2 regions of the Streptomyces sp. NPDC048734 genome follow, and region 2 is predicted to be linked to the other one. Evidence: predicted binding sites of a transcription regulator. Region 2 holds the regulator's gene; the other holds the start of a gene.
The links. Region 2 encodes HrcA, which represses chaperone genes, less so after heat shock. Its sites were predicted from a motif close to TTNGCACTCNGNNNNNCNGAGTGCNAA; they were not measured.

Region 1 (11,440 bases), on a different contig from region 2:
GCGCAGACAGTTGCAAGCACCACGAACTCCGTCGACCTCGGTCCCGCCGCGGCGCTCTCCTGCCGCGAGTGCGGACACCGCGTGCCCCTCGGCCCGGTCTTCGCCTGCGAGGAGTGTTTCGGCCCGCTCGAGATCGCCTACGACTTCTCGTCCCACGAGACCGAGGAGCTCCGCAAGCGCATCGAGGCGGGCCCCGCGAACATCTGGCGCTACGCGCCGCTGCTGCCCGTCCCGGCCGACGTGGCGGACAAGCCCAACATCAATCCCGGCTGGACCAAGCTCGTCCAGGCCGACAACCTGGCCCGCGAGCTGGGCGTCGACGCCGGCAAGCTGTTCGTCAAGGACGACTCCGGCAACCCGACGCACTCCTTCAAGGACCGCGTCGTCGCCCAGGCCATCGAGGCCGCCCGCGCCTTCGGCTTCACCACCCTGTCCTGCTCCTCCACGGGTAACCTGGCCGGTGCCGTCGGCGCCGCCGCCGCCCGTGCCGGTTTCCGCTCCTGCGTGTTCATCCCGCACGACCTGGAGCAGGGCAAGGTCGTCATGGCCGCGATCTACGGCGGCGAACTCGTCGGCATCGAGGGCAACTACGACGACGTGAACCGCTTCTGCTCCGAGCTGATCGGCGACCCGGCCGGCGAGGGCTGGGGCTTCGTCAACGTCAACCTGCGGCCCTACTACGCCGAGGGCTCCAAGACACTGGCGTACGAGATCTGCGAGCAGCTCGGCTGGCGGCTCCCCGACCAGCTCGTCGTGCCGATCGCCTCCGGCTCGCAGCTCACGAAGATCGACAAGGGGCTGCAGGAGCTGATCAAGCTCGGTCTCGTCGAGGACCGGCCGTACAAGATCTTCGGTGCGCAGGCCGAGGGCTGCTCGCCGGTGTCCGTCGCCTACAAGGCGGGTCATGACGTGGTCCGGCCGCAGAAGCCGAACACCATCGCCAAGTCCCTCGCCATCGGCAACCCGGCGGACGGGCCCTACGTCCTGGACATCGCGCGCCGCACCGGCGGCGCGGTGGAGGACGTGAACGACGAGCAGGTGGTCGACGCGATCAAGCTGCTGGCGCGGACCGAGGGCATCTTCGCGGAGACCGCCGGCGGGGTGACGGTCGGTGTGACGAGGAAGCTGATCGAGAACGGTCTCCTGGACCCGACGAAGACCACCGTCGTCCTCAACACGGGGGACGGCCTCAAGACCCTCGACGCGGTGGCCGGCACCGGCCTGACCGCCACCATCCGCCCCAACCTGGACTCCTTCCGAGAGGCTGGCCTCGCATGAGCGTGACCGTCCGCATCCCGACCATCCTGCGCACCTACACCGGTGGCAAGGCCGAGGTCCCGGCCGAGGGCGCGACCCTCGGCGAGGTCATCACCGACCTGGAGAAGAACCACACCGGCATCGCCGCCCGCGTCCTGGACGACCAGGGCAAGCTGCGCCGGTTCGTCAACGTGTACGTCAACGACGACGACGTGCGCTTCGAGCAGGGGCTGGACACGGCGACCCCGGACGGCGCCGGCGTCTCCATCATCCCGGCCGTGGCCGGCGGCTGAACGGTGTTCCGTACCCGCCGGTAGTAACCGTCGGTAATGTCAATTACCGAGAGTTCATCGAATTGCCCCCTCCGCGAGAGAAGCGGAGGGGGCAATTCAGTGTGGTTGAGCGCGATAGGATTGGGGAACACGTCGCCTCTCGCATGCCGGCCGCATATGGGTTCCGCCGGGGCGGGCGATAAGAAACAGCCAAAGTGTGCATGTGTTTTGCGCCTTTCATTCCCTTTGCGGGGTCCGACTTGCCCTGAATTCGGGCGAACTCTCACTCTTCTCCGGAGCCTTCGCGTCCAGATTTCTCGTCCGATTGACCTGTTGCAGACGGCAGTCGGACAGATACATTCGGCCGCGGTCGACGCGTTCCGGCGCACGCCCCCAACCAACTGGGGGGTGAGGTCTGACCCGGATCCGCGAAGCGCGGATCTGTGCAAGGGCCAGTAATAGGGGAGTTAGGCATGGCTCAGGGCACCGTCAAGTGGTTCAACGCGGAGAAGGGGTACGGCTTCATCGCGGTCGACGGTGGTGCGGATGTTTTCGTCCACTACAGCGCGATCCAGATGGACGGATACCGCACCCTGGAAGAGGGCCAGCGGGTCGATTTCGAGATCTCGCAGGGTCAGAAGGGGCCGCAGGCGGACATGGTCCGGCTCGCGACCGGCTGAAGCACGCGCCGACTTGCAGCGACGTTCTTCTGTTCCGTCAGCGAAGGGCTCGCACCTCCCGGGGTGCGAGCCCTTCGGTGTGTCCGGAGCCGTGCCCGATCAACCGTCGGTGCCCGCCGCCACCCCCCGTTCACCTGCGGATCTCAGGGAGGCGCTTGCACTCGGCACAGGCGAGTGCTAATCATTGCGTTAGCACTCTGAAGGTGAGAGTGACAACGAAGGACCGGGTCGGTGAGGCCCGCAGGCCAGGTGGGGCAAGGAACCACGGGGCCGGCGAGCCGTCCGTCGCGGGCGCGGGCGCGGTCCGAAGGAATCACCCCCAGTCCTGGAGGGACCACTTCACATGGCCAAGATCATCGCGTTCGACGAGGAGGCGCGGCGCGGCCTCGAGCGCGGCATGAACCAGCTCGCGGACGCCGTCAAGGTGACGCTCGGCCCCAAGGGCCGCAACGTCGTCCTCGAGAAGAAGTGGGGCGCCCCCACGATCACCAACGATGGTGTCTCCATCGCCAAGGAGATCGAGCTCGAGGACCCGTACGAGAAGATCGGCGCCGAGCTGGTCAAGGAAGTCGCCAAGAAGACGGACGACGTCGCCGGTGACGGTACGACCACCGCGACCGTCCTCGCCCAGGCGCTGGTCCGCGAGGGCCTGCGCAACGTGGCGGCCGGCGCCAACCCGATGGCTCTCAAGCGCGGTATCGAGAAGGCCGTCGAGGCCGTCTCCGGTGCCCTGCTCGAGCAGGCGAAGGATGTCGAGACCAAGGAGCAGATCGCTTCGACGGCCTCCATCTCCGCCGCCGACACCCAGATCGGCGAGCTGATCGCCGAGGCCATGGACAAGGTCGGCAAGGAAGGCGTCATCACCGTCGAGGAGTCGCAGACCTTCGGTCTCGAGCTCGAGCTCACCGAGGGCATGCGCTTCGACAAGGGCTACATCTCGGCGTACTTCGCGACCGACATGGAGCGTATGGAGGCCGTCCTCGACGACCCGTACATCCTGATCGCGAACTCCAAGATCTCCAACGTCAAGGACCTGCTCCCGCTCCTGGAGAAGGTCATGCAGTCGGGCAAGCCGCTGCTGATCATCGCCGAGGACGTCGAGGGCGAGGCCCTGTCGACCCTGGTCGTCAACAAGATCCGCGGCACCTTCAAGTCCGTCGCGGTCAAGGCCCCGGGCTTCGGCGACCGCCGCAAGGCGATGCTGAACGACATCGCCATCCTCACCGGTGGCGAGGTCATCTCCGAGGAGGTCGGTCTCAAGCTCGAGAACACCTCCCTGGACCTCCTGGGCAAGGCCCGCAAGGTCGTCATCACCAAGGACGAGACCACCATCGTCGACGGGTCCGGCTCCTCGGAGCAGGTCGCGGGCCGGGTCAACCAGATCCGTGCCGAGATCGAGAACAGCGACTCGGACTACGACCGCGAGAAGCTCCAGGAGCGTCTGGCGAAGCTGGCCGGCGGCGTGGCCGTCATCAAGGCCGGCGCCGCCACCGAGGTGGAGCTCAAGGAGCGCAAGCACCGCATCGAGGACGCCGTCCGCAACGCGAAGGCGGCCGTCGAGGAGGGCATCGTCGCCGGTGGTGGCGTGGCCCTGCTGCAGGCCACCTCGGTCTTCGAGAAGCTCGACCTCGAGGGTGACGAGGCGACCGGCGCCAACGCCGTGAAGCTCGCCCTGGAGGCCCCGCTCAAGCAGATCGCCGTCAACGGTGGTCTCGAGGGTGGCGTCATCGTCGAGAAGGTGCGCAACCTGCCCGTCGGCCACGGCCTGAACGCCGCGACCGGTGAGTACGTCGACATGATCGCCGAGGGCATCATCGACCCGGCGAAGGTGACGCGCTCCGCGCTGCAGAACGCCGCGTCGATCGCCGCGCTGTTCCTCACCACCGAGGCCGTCATCGCCGACAAGCCGGAGAAGGCCGCGGCCCCGGCCGGCGGCGGCATGCCGGGCGGTGACATGGACTTCTGAGCCTGATCGAGGCTCGGGTTTCCCACCGAGGGCGGTACCCCCCGCATCAGCGGGGGGTACCGCCCTCGGGCGTTTCCGCACGCCGACGCCGACACCGTAATAGGGGGTGCGGGGTGACCGTGGGCCGCTCCGTGCGGCCGTGGGTCCGCCCCGACGGGCCCGGTCGGCGTGGTTCGGATCACAGGGGCGGTGGGGGAGCGGGCGGAATGGCGGGGGCGGGGCCGCCGTTGAGAGGGAGGGCGGTGCTTGCACGTGCACATACCGTCCGGAATGTCCGCTACTCGATGTCCGCCGCGACCTCTCCGAGGAGTCCCCTGTCGTGACTGCCACCCCCGCCGCCACCCGCGCCGCCGAGATCCTCGCGCGTCCCGTCTCCCTCAACGGCCTGACCGTTCCGAACCGCATCGTCATGGCGCCCATGACCCGCATGTTCTCGCCCGGCGGCATCCCCGGCGAGGACGTGGCGTCGTACTACGGCCGCCGCGCCGCCGCCGGTGTCGGTCTCGTCGTCACCGAGGGCACGTACGTCGGCCACGACTCGGCCGGGCAGAGCGACCGGGTGCCGCGCTTCCACGGCGAGGAGCAGCTGGCGGGCTGGGCGAAGGTCGCCGAGGCCGTGCACGCGGGGGGCGGGACGATCATGCCGCAGCTGTGGCACATCGGCATGGTGCGCAAGCAGGGCCAGCCGCCCGTCGCGGACGCCCCCGCCGTCGGCCCTTCCGGCGTTCGCACGGACGGCACCGAGGGCACCGGCAAGGCGATGACCCAGCGCGACCTGGACGACGTCATCGGCGCCTTCGCCGAGGCCGCGGCGGCCGCGGAGCGCATCGGCTTCGACGGCGTGGAGATCCACGGCGCCCACGGCTACCTGGTCGACCAGTTCCTGTGGGCGGGCACCAACCGCCGCACCGACGCCTACGGCGGCGACCCGGTCGCCCGCACCCGGTTCGCCGCCGAGATCGTCGCCGCCGTGCGCCGGGCCGTGTCGCCGCAGTTCCCGGTCGTCTTCCGCTACTCGCAGTGGAAGCAGGACGCCTACGACGCGCGCCTCGCCGAGACCCCGCAGGAGCTGGAGGCCATCCTCGCCCCGCTCGCCGCGGCCGGCGTCGACGCCTTCCACGCCTCCACGCGCCGCTACTGGGTCCCCGAGTTCGACGGTTCCGACCTCAACCTCGCGGGCTGGACGAAGAAGCTGACCGGCCGGCCCACCATCACCGTCGGGTCGGTCGGTCTCGACGGCGAGTTCTTCAAGACCTTCCAGGGCGAGGGCTCCGCCCTCAGGAGCATCGACGACCTCCTCGACCGGCTGGAGCGCGACGAGTTCGACCTGGTGGCCGTCGGCCGCGCGCTGCTCCAGGACCCGGAGTGGGCCGCCAAGGTCCTGGCCGGCCGCCTCGACGAGCTGAAGCCCTACGACGCCGCCGCGCTGAAGACCCTCAGCTGAGCGGCAACGCGCGGGTGTGGTCCGGGAGACGGGACGCCTTCCTCTCCCGGCCGGGCCCGCACTAGAGATTGCCCAGCGGCTCGATGTCGACCTTCACCGGGGTGCCCCAGATGCGCACCACCTCGTAATCGGTGAACTCGTGGACGAGACGGTAGGCCATCGCGGGGCGGGAGCCGCGGCGCAGGGCGTTGATGTACAGCTCCGCCTCGCGCCGGTCCCGCCTCGGCGTGCCGCACAGATGCCACTCCTGTCCGGTCCACAGTTCCGCGAGCCACCGCTGCTGCGGCTGCGGGCGGTCGGCGCGGGCGCCGTACCGGGAGGGGGCCGGGGCGCTGGGGGGCGCCTGCGGGGCGGGGCCGTTGTACTCGGCGCGCCGGGCCGCGCGGCGACGCGTCTCGCACAGCAGGCACAGGTCGTGCGCCGCGTTGTCGACCGGGCCGTTCGGGTGCTCGGCGCAGCGGGTGGTGGGCGCGGCTCCGACGACGCTGTCGTCCAGCAGGTCCAGGGCGCGCCGCAGATCGGCCTTGACCTCGTGCAGCCGGGCGTCGGGGGTGTCGGCGGCCAGGGCCTCGCCGTGCTCCCCGAGCAGTCGGAGAGCGCGACCGAGAGCGGTGAGCTGGGCGTGGTTCATGACACCCAGGGTAGGGCGGCCCGGCCGGACGCGGTTCCTCACCGTCAGGACGTCGGCGGCGGCAGCCCACCCGCCGCCCGTGTCCGGCCCCGCCCGGGGCTCCCGGCATCCGGGGCAGCACGGCCGCCCGGGCGCTCGCCGGGCCTCCTCAGCACACAACCGGTGCACGCACGCGCAAGTCCGGTGGGGGTTTCCTCCCTAGAGTGCTCCGGGCCCGGGCGGCGGATTCCGACCGGCAGGCGGCAGCCCGGTCCACGGACCGCCGCGGTGCGCTGACGAGGACGAGGACGAGAGGACAGATGATGAGGACAAGAGGCTTACGGACCAGGGGAACCGGACTCCTGCCGCGCGCGTGGGTGGCCCTGCTGGCCGGGCTGGCGCTGCTGCTCGGCGTGTCGGCCGGACCCGCCGCGGCCACCGAGGGATCGTGGATCAACGAGGGCGGTGACGCCAGGTCGCCCGACGCGCTGTCCGCACAGTGGTTCCGCGGAGACCTCTACGAGGTGGTACGCGGGAACGACAACCAGATCTGGTGGCGGTACCGCAACGGCGCCTGGCAGGTGATGCCGGGCGGCGCCCGCACCTACCACCGCCCCGAGGTCGTCTCGCTGCTCAACATCGGCACCGGCGGCTTGCAGGACTCCCGCCTCGTCGTCTTCCACGTCGGCACCGACGGCGTGGTCTACTACAGCATCCTCCGCGGCGCGGCGGGCAACCTGTGGTCGGACTGGGACAACGTACCGGGTAATTTCCGCACCAATAACGGCATCACCACGGCGAGCGGTATCAACAATGTCGTCCTCTACACGGTGCGCGACCAACAGGTGTACGTGCACAACATGGAGCTGTGGAACGGCGCACCGTCGTTCCCGCTGGGCGACTGGGGCACGCAGCACTCCCCGCGGGTACACGGCATGGTGGCCAGCGTGTCCACGTACAGCCGTTCCATCAGTACGAACATCATGAATTTCGAGGTCGCACGGGGGCTGAACGACCGCGTCTACGTCTCCCGTTCGCGCACCGACATGAACAGCGTGCGGAACGCGTCCTTCACCGAACTGCCCGGCGGCGGCGAGTGCGAGTCCGTCGCGGTCGGCCGCGGGGGCCCCACCTCTCCCACGACCAACACCAATGACCCCGACTACCAGGCGCAGCAGAACCTCGCCATCGGCTGCATCAGCCCCAACGACCACGAACTCTGGGTCAACCGCTCCACCGACGGCGGCCAGAACTTCACGGGCTGGTCCCGCGCCAGTACCGGGGCCGCGGCCACCGCCTCGCCCGAGATCCACGGTGCTCCCGGCGGGGAGGTCTTCGCCGTCCTGTCCTGGGGCGGGGACACCCCCTTCAAGCAGCGCATGATCGTCATGAAGCGGATCATCTGACCCGCAAGCACCCCGACGTCGGAGTGTCGGCAGCGCCGGATCTCAGGAGCGGTGCGGGTCGCGGACCGGGGTGACGGCCGCTGCCGCCGCCGCGACCCCGCCGAAGGCATAGGTCGCGGCGAACCCGACCGCGTACCCCGTCAGCAGCCCGCCCGCGTAGATCGCCGCCGTCACGCCCAGCCCTCGGTTGCCCGCCAGCAACGGGAACAGCGCCCAGCCGGACGGCCCGATCGCGGTCGCCCCCACCCTGTCCCCGAGCATTGCGAAGAACCCGACGAAGGCCCCGCCCGCCGCCCCGCCCGCACATGCGGTGAGGAAGGGTCGGCCGAGCGGCAGCGACACCCCGTAGATCAGGGGCTCGCCGACGCCCAGCAGTCCGGCCGGCAGCGCCGACCTGATCGTCGTGCGCAGGGACGTGTCGTGGCGCAGCCGGACGTACACCGCCATCGCCGCGCCGACCTGGCCCGCGCCCGCCATCGCCAGGACGGGCAGCAGCACGGTGTGGCCCTGCTGTTCGATGAGCGTGGTGTGGATGGGGATGAGGGCCTGGTGCAGCCCCAGCATCACCAGCGGGAGGAACAGCCCGCCCAGGACCAGGCCGGCGAACGCACCCGTCGTCGTCAGCAGCCAGTTCGCCGCCGTGCCGATGGCGGTCGAGACCGTGCCGGCCGCCCACATCAGGCCGTACAGCGTGGCCAGGCCCGCGACGAGGACGGTCAGGGTCGGGGTCAGCAGCACGTCCAGGGCCGCCGGGACCCGGCCCCGGCACCACCTCTCCACGCACGTCGCCAGCAGCGCCGCCGCCAGCGCGCCGAGGACCCCGCCCTGCCCGGGGGCGAGCGTCACCCCGAACGCCGTGACCTTCGCGACGCCCGGATACACCACGATCGCCGCCACCGCCCCGCCCAGTACGGGCGTGCCGCCGAACTCCTTCGCCGTGTTGACGCCGACGAACACCGCGATCAGCGCCATGAAGGCGGACGCCACGGCGGCCAGCGCCGGCGTCAGCCAGGGCAGCAGGCCGGCGTTGACCAGCAGCCCGTTGACGCCGGCGAGGACCCCACAGCCGATCAGGGCGGGGACGAGGGGCACGAAGACGGCGGCGAGGCGGCGCAGGGCGGCCCGGCCGGGCGTGGCGTCGCGCCGCTGCCGCTCGCCCTTCAACCCCGCTCCCCGCGCGGCCAGTTCCGCCGCCGCCGTCGGCCGGGCGCCGAGCAGCTCCTCGAACGCCGCCGTCACCCGCCCGACGACCCCCGGCCCGAGCACCACCTGGTACGCGCCGCCGTCCACGACGAGCCCCAGCACCCCGGGCACCGCCCGCAGCGCCTCCTCGTCCGCCCGTGACGGATCGGCGAGGCCCAGCCGCAGCCGGGTCATGCAGTGGGCGACGGAGGTCACGTTCGCGGGGCCGCCGACCAGGGGCAGGAGCGCGGCGGCGGTGGCACGGTCGGCACGGTCATCGGTAGGCACCTGCTGAGCGTGCGGGTCAGGAGCGCGCGGCGGCGAGCGCGGCGCGCAGACGGCCGCCGGACTCCTCCAGAAGGCGGGTGGCGGACGGCCCGTCGACCCCGGCGAGCAGCACGAGGACCGCGTTCTTCACCTCGCCGCCGGTGACGTCGAGGGCCCGCTCGATCTCCGCGTCGTCCGCGCCCGTCGCCAGCGAGACGATCCGCCGCGAGCGGGCCCGCAGCTTCTCGTTCGAGGCCCGCACGTCGACCATCAGGTTCCCGTACGTCTTGCCCAGCCGGATCATCGTGATCGTCGACAGCATGTTCAGCACCAGCTTCTGCGCGGTTCCCGCCTTCAGCCGGGTCGACCCGGTGAGCAGCTCGGGCCCGACGACCACCTCGATGCCGTGCTCGGCGGTCGCGGCCAGCGTGCTGCCCGGGTTGCAGGCCAGCCCGACGGTCAGGGCACCGGCCGAGCGCGCGTGCTCCACCGCGCCGATCGCGTACGGGGTGCGCCCCGAGGCGGAGATCCCGACCACCGTGTCCACGGCGGTCAGCGCGAGGCCGGCCAGGTCCGCCCGCGCCAGCTCCCGCGAGTCCTCGGCGCCCTCGACGGAGGTCACCATCGCCGGCGGCCCGCCCGCGACGAGTCCCACGACCTGGCCGGGGGCGGTGTTGAAGGTCGGCGGACACTCGGACGCGTCCAGCACACCGAGCCGCCCGGCCGTTCCCGCCCCGGCGTACACCAGCCGCCCGCCGCGCTCCATCCGGGCGGCGATCGCGTCGACGGCGGCCGCGATCTCGGGCAGTCGCGCGGCCACGGCGGCGGCCACCCGGGCGTCCTCGCCGTTCATGAGCCGGGCGATGTCGAGGGTGGGCAGCCGGTCGATCTCGGCGAGTTCGGGCCGGAAGGCCTCGGTGGTGAGCGATCCGAGCTGGGCGAGCAGGTCGTCGGGGCGGGGGGTCGAGGTCATGGCGGTGGCTCTTTCTCTCCGGCGCGGGTCGGTCGACGTGTCCCCACGGTCTACCGGTGCCGGTGCGCCAGTGCCTCGTACGACGCGGCCAGCGCCGGTGCCGCCGTGTCGTACGTGCGCTGCGCCACCCCCACGAACAGGCAGTCCACCACCAGCAGCTGACCGGTCCTGGACGACATCGCCGCGGGCCGCAGCTCGCTCTCCCGGCCCGTCGACGTCGTCAGCACCTGGTCCGCGTACCGCGCGACCGCCCCGCCCGGCCGCCCGGTGACGGCGACGGTCGTGGCACCCCGCTCGAAGGCGACCCGCAGCGGTTCGACGACGTCCCGCGTCGACCCGGAGTGCGTGATCGCGACGGCGACGTCCCCCGCCCGCAACTGCACCGCGTTCGTCACCGCGAGGTGCGGGTCGCTGTGGGCGTGGGCCACGAGCCCTGTCCGCAGCAGTTTCTGCGCGAGGTCCTGGGCGACGAGCCCGGACGCGCCGACGCCGTAGACGTCCGTCCTGCGGGCGGCGGCCACCGCCGCCACCGCCGCCCCGAGCTGCACGGTGTCGAGACCGGCGGCGGTGTCGGCGAGGGTCTGCCGTTCGTCGTGGGCGAGTTCGACGACGACGTCCGCGATCGGGTCGTCGACCGCGATGCCGGTGGTGAGGGCGGGGGCGCGGCCGGACCGCTGCTGCGCCGCGAGGCCGGCGAGGGCGAGCCGCAGTTCGCGGTGGCCGGGGTAGCCGAGCAGCCGGGCGGTGCGCACGACGGTCGCCTCGCTGGTGCCGGTGCGTTCCGCGAGGCGCGTGACGGTGAGCGCCGCGCAGCCCGCGGGGTCGCCCGCGACGGTCTCGGCGACGCGCCGCACCGAGCGGGTCATGGACGGGGCGAGCGCGCGGACCCGGACGGCGAGGGCGCCGCCGAAAATTTCCGTCACGTCCTGGGACACCCATGGAAAATATTTCCGGCCCGGTGGCACGGTCAAGAGTGCGCACAATGGATGCATGGACCCCTCCCCTTCCCGCATCAGCCCACTGGAACAGGCGTTGCACGCCGCGCGCGCCCTCGTCCTCGCCGACCTGGCCTCGGGCGAGGTGGCCGCGGCGGACGTGGTGTCCCTGGTCGAGGAGTCCGTGACGCAGCGGCGCTGGTGGGTGGAGCAGTGGCCGGACGGCGTGGCCTTCGTGGCCGGACTGGTGGCGCAGGACGTGCAGGACGCCCTGCTGGAGCGCCACGGCCGCTGGCCGATCTGCCCGGTGTGCGGCTCGGGCGACCCGCACGCGCTGGAGGTCGAGCCCGAACTCGGGCCCGACCCGCACTGGGTGTGCCACCGGGCGGGGGTGAGGGTCGCGGCGGTCGGGGCGCTGGGGTCGGCGTCCGGCCGGGCCTCGTGAGGC
Region 2 (11,440 bases):
CTTGCCTGCCGTGCCGCCCCGGTAGCGCTTCCAGTGGGCGGCCTCGCGCCCCATGGGCGCGGACACCAGCACGGTGTGCGGGCCGAAGGCGACCCCGCCGACGGGCCCGTACGGCAGGGTGGTGGCCGGTCCGCCGTCGAGCGGGACCGCGCGGGCCCAGCTGCGGCGCCCGCTCGCCTGGTCGTGGGTGCTCAGCACGAGCACCCGGCCGTCGGGGGTCCAGCCGCGCACCCTGGTCTGCGGGCTGCCCCAGTGGGTGAGCCGGGTGGCGGGGCCGCCGTCGACCGGGGCGACGTGCACCTCGGGGGCGCCGTCGCGGGTGGAGGTCCAGGCGACGGTGGTGCCGTCGGGTGAGACGCGGGGCAGGGTGACCGGCGTGTTGTCGGCGCTGACCCGCCAGGCGCGCCCGCCGTCGAGGGGCGCGAGCCACACGTCGTCCTCGGCGGTGAAGGCCACCAATTCGCCCTGCAGGTGCGGGAATCGGAAGTACGCGGCAGGCGTCACGGGCTGTGTCACCCGATCACTCTAGGCAAGGGCGGCGGTGACCGACAGGGGTTCCGGTCGGTCGGCCGCCCGGGTCACTTGGTGCCGGCGGACCCGCAGTGCGTGTCGTCCCCGCACCAGACCGTCCGGGTGACGGTCACGGTGACCGTGGGCCGCCCGGGTTCGGCGGGCTGCGCGGAGCGGGGCGGGGTGAGCGGCGAGGGGGTGGCGGACCCGCAGTCCCCGAGCCCGCTCACCTGGAACAGCCGCTTGCCGCCGACCTCCGCGCGGAGGTCGCCGCGTACGCAGGAGCCGTCGACGGCGCGCGTGACGTGGCCGGTGAGGGCGATGTCCCGCCCGTTGCCGGTCTCCCCCTCGCAGTCGACGGAGGCGACGGTCTCCCGGTCCCCGGAGGCGCCGTCGTCGCCGTAGCCGGCGGTGCAGGTCAGCCATCGCACGTCGACGTCCCGGCGCTCGATCTCGGCCGTCGCCGCCTCGTCGGTGGTGTACGCGACGGCCGCCGAGCCGATCCCGCCGGGCTCGCACGCCACCGCGCCGGCCACGGCCAGGACCGCCAGCCCCGCCACCGCCGCCGCACGTGTCCCGCGCGCCCGGCCCCGCATCCTTGTCCTCCATGCCCCCATGGAGGGCAGCCTGCCACCGCCGGCGGGGGCGCGGTAGAGCACTTAACGCCATGCGCCGCACCGCCGCCCCGGTCTACGGTGACCGCATGCGAGACCGCCGCCGCCCGAGGAAACTGATCGTCGACGACACGACCGCCTACCTGTGGACGGTCCGCCACCGGCACCGGGACGGCCGGGGCTGCCGGGACGTCCTCACCCTGATCAGGGACGGCGTGCGCACCAGGATCGTCTTCCGCGAGGGCGAGGGCCGTTACGTCGGCGGCGGCGCGTACACGCACGCGGGCGGCGTCGGCGACCGCGCCCACCACCTCAACCTGCACGAACCCGGTACGGTGCGCGCGCTCGTCGACGAGGCCGTCCGCCGCCGGCTGCTGCCGCACGAGGGGAAGCGGGAGCGGGATCTGGACGGCTGGATCCTGTTCGACGCCCTCAGCCGCGCGGCGACCACGCCCGAAGCCCCACCGGAGTGACCCGGGTCCCGGAGGCGGGCCGATGAGTACCGGCGGGCGGGTGAGGACCAGCGGCCGGGTGAGGACCGGCGGCCGGTCAGGACCAGCGGCCGGTCCGGCCCAGGATCAGGGCGGCGGCGGCCGTCCCGGCGGTGGAGGTCCGCAGCACGCTGCGCCCCAGCCGGTACGCCCTGGCACCGGCCTCCTCGAAGAGCGCCAGCTCCTCCGGGGAGACGCCCCCCTCGGGTCCGACGACGAGCACGATCTCCCCGTCCGAGGGAAGCGGCGCGGTCGCCAGCGGCTCGCTGCCGTAGTCGCGGTCCTCATGGAGCACGGCCGCGAAGTCGGCCCGGGCCAGCAGTGCCGCCACCTGCCTGGTGGTCGCGGCGTCGGCGACCTCGGGGAAACGGACCCGGCGGGACTGCTTGCCGGCCTCGCGGGCGGTCGCCCGCCACTTGGCGAGCGCCTTCAGCCCGCGGTCGCCCTTCCACTGGGTGATGCAGCGGGACGCGGACCAGGGCACGATCGCGTCGACCCCGGTCTCGGTCATCGTCTCGACGGCCAGTTCGCCCCGGTCACCCTTGGGCAGCGCCTGGACGACGGTGATCCGCGGCGCCTCGGCGGGCTCCTGAGCCACCTGGACCAGATCGACGACGAGCCGGTCCTTGCCCTCGGCGGCGACCACCTCGCCCCGCGCCCAGCGGCCGGTGCCGTCGGTGAGGACGACCTCCTCACCGGCCCGCAGCCGCTTCACCGAGACGGCGTGCCGTCCCTCGGGCCCGTCCAGCACGAACTCGGCGGGACCGCCCGGCAGTTCCTCGACGACGAAGACGGGGGCGGTCATCGCGCACCGCCCGCGCCGGCCGTGCCGCCGTCCGACAACGCCGTTCTCGCCGCGTCGAGTTCGGCCGCCAGCACCTCCACCAGTCGCCCGGCGGGCAGGGCGCGGGCCAGCCGGTGTCCCTGGCCGGCCCACAGCGCCATGCCCTGCGCGTCGCCCGCCTTCGCGGCGGCCTTGCGCAGCGGCGAGGTGAGGTGGTGGACCTCGGGGTAGGCGGCGGGCGCGTACGGGCCGTGCTCGCGCAGGAAGCGGTTGACGAGGCCGCGGGCCGGGCGCCCGGAGAAGGCGCGGGTCAGTTCCGTGCGCACGAAGAGCGGGTCGGTGAGCGCCTCCTTGTGCACGGCGGCCGCGCCGGACTCGGGCGTCGCGAGGAAGGCGGTGCCGAGCTGGGCGGCGCTCGCCCCGGCGGCGAGGACGGCGGCGATCTGACTGCCCCGCATGAGACCGCCCGCGGCGACCAGTGGCAGGCCGACGGCCTCCCGGACCTGGGCGAGCAGCGACAGCAGGCCGATTCCGGAGCCGTCGTTCTCGGGGAGGTCGCGGTGGGTGCCCTGGTGTCCGCCGGCCTCCACGCCCTGCACGATCACCGCGTCCGCGCCGGCCCGCTCGACCGCGACGGCCTCCTCCACGGTGGTCGCGGTGACCAGGGTGAACGTGCCCGCCCGGCGCAGCGCGGCCAGCGCCTTCGGGCCGGGGACGCCGAAGTGGAACGAGGCCACCGGCACCGGGTTGTCCAGCAGGACCGCCAGCTTGGCGTCGTAGCCGTCGTCGCGGCCGCTGTCCGGATCGCCCGGCTCGGTCCCGTACCAGGCGGCCTCACCGGCCAGCTGGTGGGCGTAGACCTCGACGGCGCCGGTCTCGGCATGCTCGGGCTGCGGCATGAACAGGTTCACGCCGAAGGGCCGGGAGGTCAGACTCCGCAGCTGCTTGATCTCCTGGTACATGCCGTCGGCGGTCTTGTACCCGGCGGCCAGGAAGCCCAGCCCGCCGGCCTCGGACACGGCGGCGGCGAGCTGCGGGAGGGAGACGCCGCCCGCCATGGGGGCCTGCACGATCGGGAGGGGGAGGAGATCGGTCAGTGCGGAGGACATGACGGCATGGTGTCACGTCGCCCGGACGAGTCCGAAACCAGCCCGTCCGGCGTCCGGCGACGAAACCGCCCAGGCAGAAGGGGGTCCGGGGCGCGGCCCCCGGGGAACGGGAGGGGGAAGGGGCGGCGGGGGCGAGGAGCCCTCACCGCCCGCCGCCGTCACCGTCCGTTGAACGCGTCCTTCAGCCGGGAGAACAGGCCCTGCTGACCGGGCTGGAACTGCCCGAGGGGCCGCTCCTCCCCGCGCAGCTTCGCCAGCTCCCGCAGCAGCCGCTCCTGCTCGGGGTCCAGCTTGTTGGGCGTCTGCACCTCGACGTGCACGATGAGGTCACCGCGCCCGCCGCCCCGCAGGTGCGTGACACCGCGCCCGTGCAGCGGGATCGACTGCCCCGACTGCGTGCCGGGCCGGATGTCGACCTCCTCGAGCCCGTCGAGCGTCTCCAGCGGCACCTTGGTGCCGAGGGCCGCCGCGGTCATCGGCAGGGTGACCGTGCAGTGCAGGTCGTCGCCGCGCCGCTGGAACTGCGCGTGCGGCAGCTCGTGGATCTCGACGTACAGGTCGCCGGCGGGGCCGCCGCCGGGCCCGACCTCGCCCTCGCCGGCGAGCTGGATGCGGGTGCCGTTGTCGACACCGGCCGGGATCTTCACGGTCAGCGTGCGACGCGAGCGCACCCGGCCGTCGCCCGCGCACTCCGGACACGGCGTCGGCACGACGGTGCCGAAGCCCTGGCACTGCGGGCAGGGCCGCGAGGTCATGACCTGACCGAGGAAGGACCGCGTCACCTGCGACACCTCGCCGCGGCCGCGGCACATGTCACAGGTCTGCGCGGTGGTCCCCGGCGCCGCGCCCTCGCCGCTGCAGGTGCCGCAGACGATCGCCGTGTCGACCTGGATGTCCTTGGTCGTGCCGAAGGCCGCCTCGTCGAGGTCGATCTCCAGCCGGATCATCGCGTCCTGGCCCCGGCGGGTGCGCGAGCGCGGCCCGCGCTGCGACGCCGTGCCGAAGAAGGCGTCCATGATGTCGGAGAAGTTGCCGAAGCCACCGGCCCCGAAACCGCCCGCGCCGCCGCCCGCCTGGGACAGCGGGTCGCCGCCGAGGTCGTAGACCTGCTTCTTCTGCGGGTCCGACAGCACCTCGTAGGCGGCGTTGATCTCCTTGAACCGCTCCTGGGTCTTCGGATCGGGGTTGACGTCCGGGTGCAGCTCGCGTGCGAGCCGCCGGAAGGCCTTCTTGATCTCTTCCTGCGACGCGTCGCGGCGCACGCCGAGAACGGCGTAGTAGTCCGTGGCCACTTACGACTCCGCCAGGATCTGTCCGACGTACCGTGCCACTGCGCGTACCGCTCCCATCGTTCCCGGATAATCCATGCGGGTCGGTCCGACCACGCCGAGCTTGGCGACTGCCTCGCCGCCCGAACCGTAGCCGACCGACACCACCGAAGTGGAGTTGAGTCCCTCGTAGGCGTTCTCGTGACCGATGCGTACGGTCATGCCCGAATCCCCCGCCTCGCCAAGGAGCTTGAGGAGCACGACCTGCTCCTCCAAGGCTTCCAGGACGGGTCGGATCGTGAGGGGAAAGTCATGTCCGAAGCGGGTGAGATTGGCGGTGCCGCCGATCATCAGCCGCTCCTCGTTCTCCTCGACGAGCGTCTCCAGCAGTGTGGAGAGCACCGTCGTGACCGTGCCGCGGTCCTCGACCCCGAAGGCGTCGGCCAGGTCCTCGACCAGCCGCGGCACGTCGCTGAAGCGGCGGCCCGCGACCCGGCTGTTCAGCCGCGCCCGCAGGTCCGCCAGTGAGGTCTCGCCGAAGGGCGCCGGGCAGTCCACCATCCGCTGCTCGACCCGCCCGGTGTCCGTGATCAGCACCAGCATCAGCCGGGCCGGCGCCAGCGACAGCAGCTCGACGTGCCGCACCGTGGAGCGCGTCAGCGACGGGTACTGCACGACGGCGACCTGCCGGGTGAGCTGCGCGAGCAGCCGTACGGTCCGGGCCACGACGTCGTCGAGGTCGACGGCGCCGTCGAGGAAGTTCTGGATGGCCCGCCGCTCGGGGGCCGTCATCGGCTTGACGCCGGCGAGCTTGTCGACGAACAGCCGGTAGCCCTTGTCGGTGGGGATGCGCCCGGCGCTGGTGTGCGGCTGCGCGATGTACCCCTCGTCCTCCAGGGCGGCCATGTCGTTGCGGACCGTGGCCGGGGAGACGCCGAGGTTGTGCCGCTCGGTGAGCGCCTTGGAACCCACGGGTTCCTCGGTGCCGACGTAGTCCTGGACGATGGCGCGCAGCACTTGGAGCCTGCGTTCACTCAGCACCCGCGCTCACCTCCAGAAGTCGTCCCCGGTCCCCCGGGCGCCCCGCCTGGCACTCTTCACATTCGAGTGCCAGCGTTCCCCGGCCCAGTGTACGGCTGTGGGGTACACCCAGGGCAAGGTCGGTCGCCCTGCCGGGCCGCCGGGGCTAGCGTCGCGGTATGACGGTGACTTGGGAAGAGCTGGGGTGGGAGCGGATCGCCACCGGGGTCGGCCGGTGCCGGCTGCCCGGCTGGGACTGCACGGCGGGGCTGGTCGTCGGGGAGGGGCGGGCCCTGTTGGTGGACGCGGGATCGAGTCTCGCCGAGGGCGCCCGGCTGCGGATGCGCGCCGAGGAACTCGCCGGCCGGCGTGTGACGGATCTCGCGCTCACGCACCCCCATTTCGACCACGTGCTCGGGGCGGCGGCCTTCGCGGGCGCGGAGGTCTACGCGGCGGTGGGGGCGGAATCGGTACCGGCGGACGAACTGCGCGCGGACGCGGTCCGGTGCGGCCTGGACGAGACCGCGGCCACGGAGGCCGCGGACACCCTGGTACGGCCCCGCCACCCGGTTTCCGGCGAGTGGACGCTCGACCTGGGCGGCGGGCGGCAGGTCCTGCTGGCGAACGTCGGTCCGGGCCACACCGCGCACGACCTCGCCGTCCTCGTCCCGGCGGGCCCCGGCTCGCCCGAGGTCGTCTTCTGCGGCGACCTCGTCGAGGAGTCCGGCGAACCGCAGGCCGGGCCCGACGCCGTACCGTCGCACTGGCCGGCCGCCCTCGACCGGCTGCTGGACCTCGGCGGCGAGGACGCGCTGTACGTGCCCGGTCACGGCGCGGTGGTGGACGCGGCGTTCGTCCGGGCCCAGCGGGACGCGCTGGCCGCGCGTTTCGGCGTGTCGCCGTGACCGCCGCGGGGCTTCTCCTATCGTCATCCGAATGGGCCCCCGTGTGTACTCCGCCGACCTGACCCCGCCGTGGAAGAAGCAGCCGCCCGTCCCCGAGGTCCCCGCGGACCCCGGCCTGGTGGTGGAGGAGCCCGGCACCGGTTTCTGCGGCGCGGTGATCCGCTGCGAGGCGGGCACGGTCACCCTGGAGGACCGCTTCGGCAAGCACCGGGTCTTCCCGCTGGAGCCGCGCGGCTTCCTCCTGGAGGGACGGGTCGTGACGCTGGTCCGCCCGGCCCCGGCGGCTCCGCTGCGGCCCGCCCGTACCGCCTCCGGTTCGGTCGCCGTGCCCGGCGCCCGCGCCCGGGTGGCCCGCGCCGGCCGCATCTACGTCGAGGGCCGGCACGACGCCGAGCTGGTGGAGAAGGTGTGGGGCGACGACCTGCGCGTCGAGGGCGTGGTCGTGGAGTACCTGGAGGGCGTGGACGACCTGCCGTCGATCGTCGACGGGTTCGCCCCCGGCCCCGACGCCCGCCTGGGGGTGCTGGTGGACCACCTCGTCCCCGGCACCAAGGAGTGGCGCATCGCCCGGTCCGTGACCAGCGAGCACGCGCTGGTGGTGGGCCACCCGTACATCGACATCTGGGAGGCGGTGAAGCCGTCGGCGGTGGGCATCGCGGCCTGGCCCCGCGTCCCGCGCGGGCAGGACTGGAAGACGGGGGTGTGCCGGGCGCTGGGGTGGCCGTCGGAGAACACCGGCGCGGTGTGGCAGGCCGTCCTGAAGCGGGTGGGGTCCTACAAGGACCTGGAGCCGGAGCTGCTGAGAGCGGTCGAGGAACTGATCGACTTCGTCACGGCACCGGTGTGAGCGGCGGCAGCGTGCCGAACCTGCTCGTGTCGAGGTCGATGCCCACCAACGGCAACGGCACCGGATCACCGAACTTGCGCGTCCGAACCAGGTCAGGGACCGGACCGGCGTTCCGCAGCGGTTCACCCGCCGGGGTGATCAGTCCACCAGGTCCCGCACCACCGCGTCCGCCAGCAGGCGGCCCCGCAGGGTGAGGACGGCCCGCCCCGCCTCGTAGGGGCCGCCGTCCAGCAGCCCCTGCGACAGGGCCCGCCGCGACGCCGCCAGCCCCGTCTCCTTCAGCAGGTCCAGCGGAACCCCTTCCCGCAGCCGCAGCTCCAGCAGGATCCGCTCGACCCGGCGGTCCTCCTGCGACAGGATCTCGCGTCCGGCGCCCGGTGAACGGCCGCTCGCCAGCGCCGCCGCGTACGCCCCCGGGTGCTTCACGTTCCACCAGCGCACGCCGCCGACGTGGCTGTGGGCTCCCGGACCCGCACCCCACCAGTCGGCACCCCGCCAGTACAGCTCGTTGTGCAGGCAGCGGCCCGCCTCGGAGGTGGCCCAGTTGGACACCTCGTACCAGTGGAAGCCCGCCGCGGACAGCGTCTCCTCCGCGATCAGGTACCGGTCCGCGTGGACGTCGTCGTCGGTCGTCGGGACCTCGCCGCGGCGGATCCGGCGGGCGAGCTGCGTACCCTCCTCGACGATCAGGGCGTACGCGCTGACGTGGTCGGGTCCGGCGCCGAGGGCGGCGTCCAGGGAGGCCCGCCAGTCGTCGTCCGACTCGCCGGGGGTGCCGTAGATCAGGTCGAGGTTGACGTGCTCGAAGCCGACGCCGCGGGCCTCCGCCACGCAGGCCTCGGGGCGGCCGGGCGTGTGGGTGCGGTCGAGGACCTTCAGCACGTGCTGCCGGGCGCTCTGCATGCCGAAGGAGATCCGGTTGAAGCCGCCCTGGCGGAGTGTGGCGAGGTACGCCGGGTCGACCGACTCCGGGTTGGCCTCGGTGGTGACCTCCGCGTCCGCGGCCAGCCCGAACTCCTCGCGGATCGCCGTGAGCATCCGGACCAGGTCGCCGGCCGCGAGCAGGGTGGGCGTACCGCCGCCGACGAAGACCGTGCGGACCTCGCGCGGGTCGTCGCCGAGGACCTTGCGGGCCAGCCGGACCTCGTCGACCAGGGTGTCGGCGTAGTTCTCGCGGGAGGCGAGGACACCGCCGGTGCCGCGCAGCTCGGTGGCGGTGTAGGTGTTGAAGTCGCAGTAGCCGCAGCGGCTCGCGCAGTAGGGCACGTGCAGGTAGAACCCGAGGGGGCGGTCGGCGGCCCCGGCGAGCGCGGAGGCGGGCAGTGCGCCGTCGGTGGGGACGGGCTCGCCGTCGGGAAGTGCGGAAGGCATGTCCTCCATTGTCCCGTACGCGGCTCGCAGGTCCCGTGGGTCCGCCGGCCGGCTCCTCCACGGCGCCGCGCCTGCGCCGCCCGGCTACTCGGCCTGGAGCACCAGCAGGGCGAGGTCGTCCTCCGGGGGCCGGCCGCCGAACTCGTGGACCAGCCGGCGGATCCGTTCGGCGATCAGTTCCGCGTCCAGCCCCGCGCAGCCGGCGAGGGCGTGGGCGAGGCCGTCGCCGTCGTCGAACTGGCGGGAGCCCGAGCGGCGCTCGGTGACGCCGTCGGTGACGCAGAGCAGGGTGTCGCCGGGCCACAGGTCCAGGCTCTCGCTGACGTACGTGGCGTCCTCGACGACGCCGAGGAGGGTCTGCGGCCGCGCGGCCGTGCTCACGCCGCCGTCGCGCCCGAGGAGCAGGGGCAGGGGGTGGCCGGCCGAGGCGAGGGTGCAGCGGACGCCGCCGTCGAAGGGCACGAGTTCGCCGTAGAGGAGCGAGAGGAAGCGGGTCTGCGGTCCGTCGCCGGGGCCCGCCGGACCGACGAGGGCGCGGGCGGCCGCGTCGGCGGCCTCGGTGGCGTCGTCGAGGAGGAGCTGGTTGAGGCGGTCGAGGACGTCGGCGACGCCGTACCCCTCGCGGGCGAGCAGCCGCAGCCAGGGCCGGGCCAGTCCGATGACCACGGCCGCCTCGGGGCCCTTGCCCTGGACGTCGCCGACCGCGAAGCACCAGCGGCCGTCGCCCACCGGGAACAGGTCGTAGAAGTCGCCGCTCGGCCCGCCCTGCTCGCGCGGCTCGTGGACGAGGGCGCTGCGCAGGCCGGGGATCTCGGCGACCGCGCCGGGCAGCAGACCGCGCTGGAGGACGGCGCTGATGGTGGCCTGGCGGGCGTACTGGCGTGCGGCGCCGATGGCGAGCGCCACGCGTCGGCCGAGGTCCTCGACGAGCCCGGTGACCTCGTCGGGGAAGCGCGGCAGAGCGGCCCGTCCGATGACGAGGGTGCCGAGCGGGCGGCCGCCGGCGACCAGGCGGTAGGCGAGGGCGGTGCCGTGCGGGCCGAGCGCGCCGCCGGGCCAGGGGTGGGCCGCGGGCCCGGAGTCGGGGCCGTCGGGCGGGCGCGGCGGGTCCTTCTCCAGGGCCCGGCGCAGTTCCTCGACGTGGTTCTCGCTGACGTGCCAGACGCGGGTCAGCCGTGCCTGCGGTCCGTCGTCCCAGCCGGCGCGCGGGCCGAGTTCGTCCTCCAGCCGGATCGCGCACCAGTCCGCGAGGCGCGGCACGATCAGCTGGCCGGTGAGCGCGGCGACCAGCTCCTCGTCGAGCTGTCCGGCGAGCAGGTCGGAGGCCTCGGCGAGGAAGGACAGGGCGCCGCGGCCGAGCCAGTCGCGGTCGTGCGCGCCGGACCGGCCTTCGGGGGCGAGGACCTCGGCGAAGGCGAGGGAGGGGGCGGGCGCCGGGGTGGTGCGGGCCCGGGGTTCGTCGGGGTTCCCCTCGTCGTCCGCCGGGCGGACCGGGAGCCGCGCCCACACGGTCTTCGCTCCCCGGCGGTACGTCACCCCCCACGCGTCGGCCAGCGTGGCCACCAGGCGCAGGCCGCGGCCGTACTCGGGGGTGTCGTACGGCGTGTCGGGACCGCCGTCGCGGGGGGCGCGCGAGGGGTGGTGGTCGGTGACCTCCACGACGACGGCGCAGGCGTCGGGCTGCTCCGGCTCCGGCTCCGCCTCCAGCCGGCACAGCAGGTCGACGTCGGTACCGGCGTGCACGACGGCGTTGGTGACCAGTTCGCTGACGACGAGTACCACCTCCTCGCCGAGCCGTCCCGCCAGTTCCCGGGCACCGGGCAGGCCGCGGCCTGCCCACTCGGCGAACGCGGCGCGGACGACGTCACGGGCGGCGCCGGGCGCGAGGGTGCCGCCGGTGAGGGTCACGCGCGTGTGCGGGTGCCCGCCCGCGTGCGCCGGCGCGCCACCGGCACGGGACACGGTCTCCCGTTGCGTGGGAATGGCCCCCATGGACGGCTCCCGGGCGATCGACGAATCGGGCCTCGGTCCGCGGGCGGCACACCCCGGCCGATGCCGACAGGGTGACAGACCGGTCGCGCCCCTACGCGTTGAGTTACCGAAGTGGGCCGTGATGAGGGGGAACCGGGTTCCGCGTGTGTCCGGAAAGGGTCGCTTCGGGGACGGGATTCGAGCACCCCGCTGTTCGTCCCGGTACCCGTAGTCGTACCGGTGTCGGCCTCGGCCGGGGGCGGCGTGTCCGCGGCCGCGCCCGGCCTGGAGGTCCCCTGCCGGCGCCTACGCCTCGCGCGCCCCGGCGTACATCTCGTCGATCAGGTGCTTGTACTCGCGCTCGACGACCGGCCGCTTCAGCTTCAGGCTCGGCGTGATCTCGCCGTGCTCCACGTCGAGGTCACGCGGCAGCAGCCGGAACTTCTTGATCGTCTGCCACTTCTGCAGCCCCTGGTTGAGGTGCTTCACGTAGCCCTCGATGAGCGCCACCGTCTCCGGGGCGGCCACGATCTCGGCGTACGACTTCCCG

Region 1: the regulator HrcA is predicted to act here: its motif matches at 2,364-2,390, upstream of groL (chaperonin GroEL).

The regions. Positions count from the first base shown of each region.
Region 1 is NZ_JBICUZ010000005.1:115,075-126,514, forward strand. Features, by position in the region: gene thrC (threonine synthase) at 1-1,278, shown strand, start outside; gene ACGFQC_RS15475 (MoaD/ThiS family protein) at 1,275-1,550, shown strand; gene ACGFQC_RS15480 (cold-shock protein) at 2,003-2,209, shown strand; gene groL (chaperonin GroEL) at 2,553-4,175, shown strand; gene ACGFQC_RS15490 (NADH:flavin oxidoreductase) at 4,495-5,619, shown strand; gene ACGFQC_RS15495 (hypothetical protein) at 5,681-6,250, opposite strand; gene ACGFQC_RS15500 (hypothetical protein) at 6,550-7,635, shown strand; gene ACGFQC_RS15505 (PTS transporter subunit EIIC) at 7,678-9,105, opposite strand; gene murQ (N-acetylmuramic acid 6-phosphate etherase) at 9,122-10,057, opposite strand; gene ACGFQC_RS15515 (MurR/RpiR family transcriptional regulator) at 10,108-10,992, opposite strand; gene ACGFQC_RS15520 (hypothetical protein) at 11,048-11,437, shown strand.
Region 2 is NZ_JBICUZ010000001.1:507,977-519,416, reverse strand. Features, by position in the region: gene ACGFQC_RS02255 (S41 family peptidase) at 1-516, opposite strand, end outside; gene ACGFQC_RS02250 (hypothetical protein) at 579-1,106, opposite strand; gene ACGFQC_RS02245 (hypothetical protein) at 1,214-1,597, shown strand; gene ACGFQC_RS02240 (16S rRNA (uracil(1498)-N(3))-methyltransferase) at 1,674-2,420, opposite strand; gene ACGFQC_RS02235 (nitronate monooxygenase) at 2,417-3,508, opposite strand; gene dnaJ (molecular chaperone DnaJ) at 3,667-4,800, opposite strand; gene hrcA (heat-inducible transcriptional repressor HrcA) at 4,801-5,817, opposite strand; gene ACGFQC_RS02220 (MBL fold metallo-hydrolase) at 5,976-6,701, shown strand; gene ACGFQC_RS02215 (DUF3097 domain-containing protein) at 6,733-7,548, shown strand; gene hemW (radical SAM family heme chaperone HemW) at 7,687-8,919, opposite strand; gene ACGFQC_RS02205 (ATP-binding SpoIIE family protein phosphatase) at 9,004-10,911, opposite strand; gene ACGFQC_RS02200 (AMP-dependent synthetase/ligase) at 11,197-11,440, opposite strand, start outside.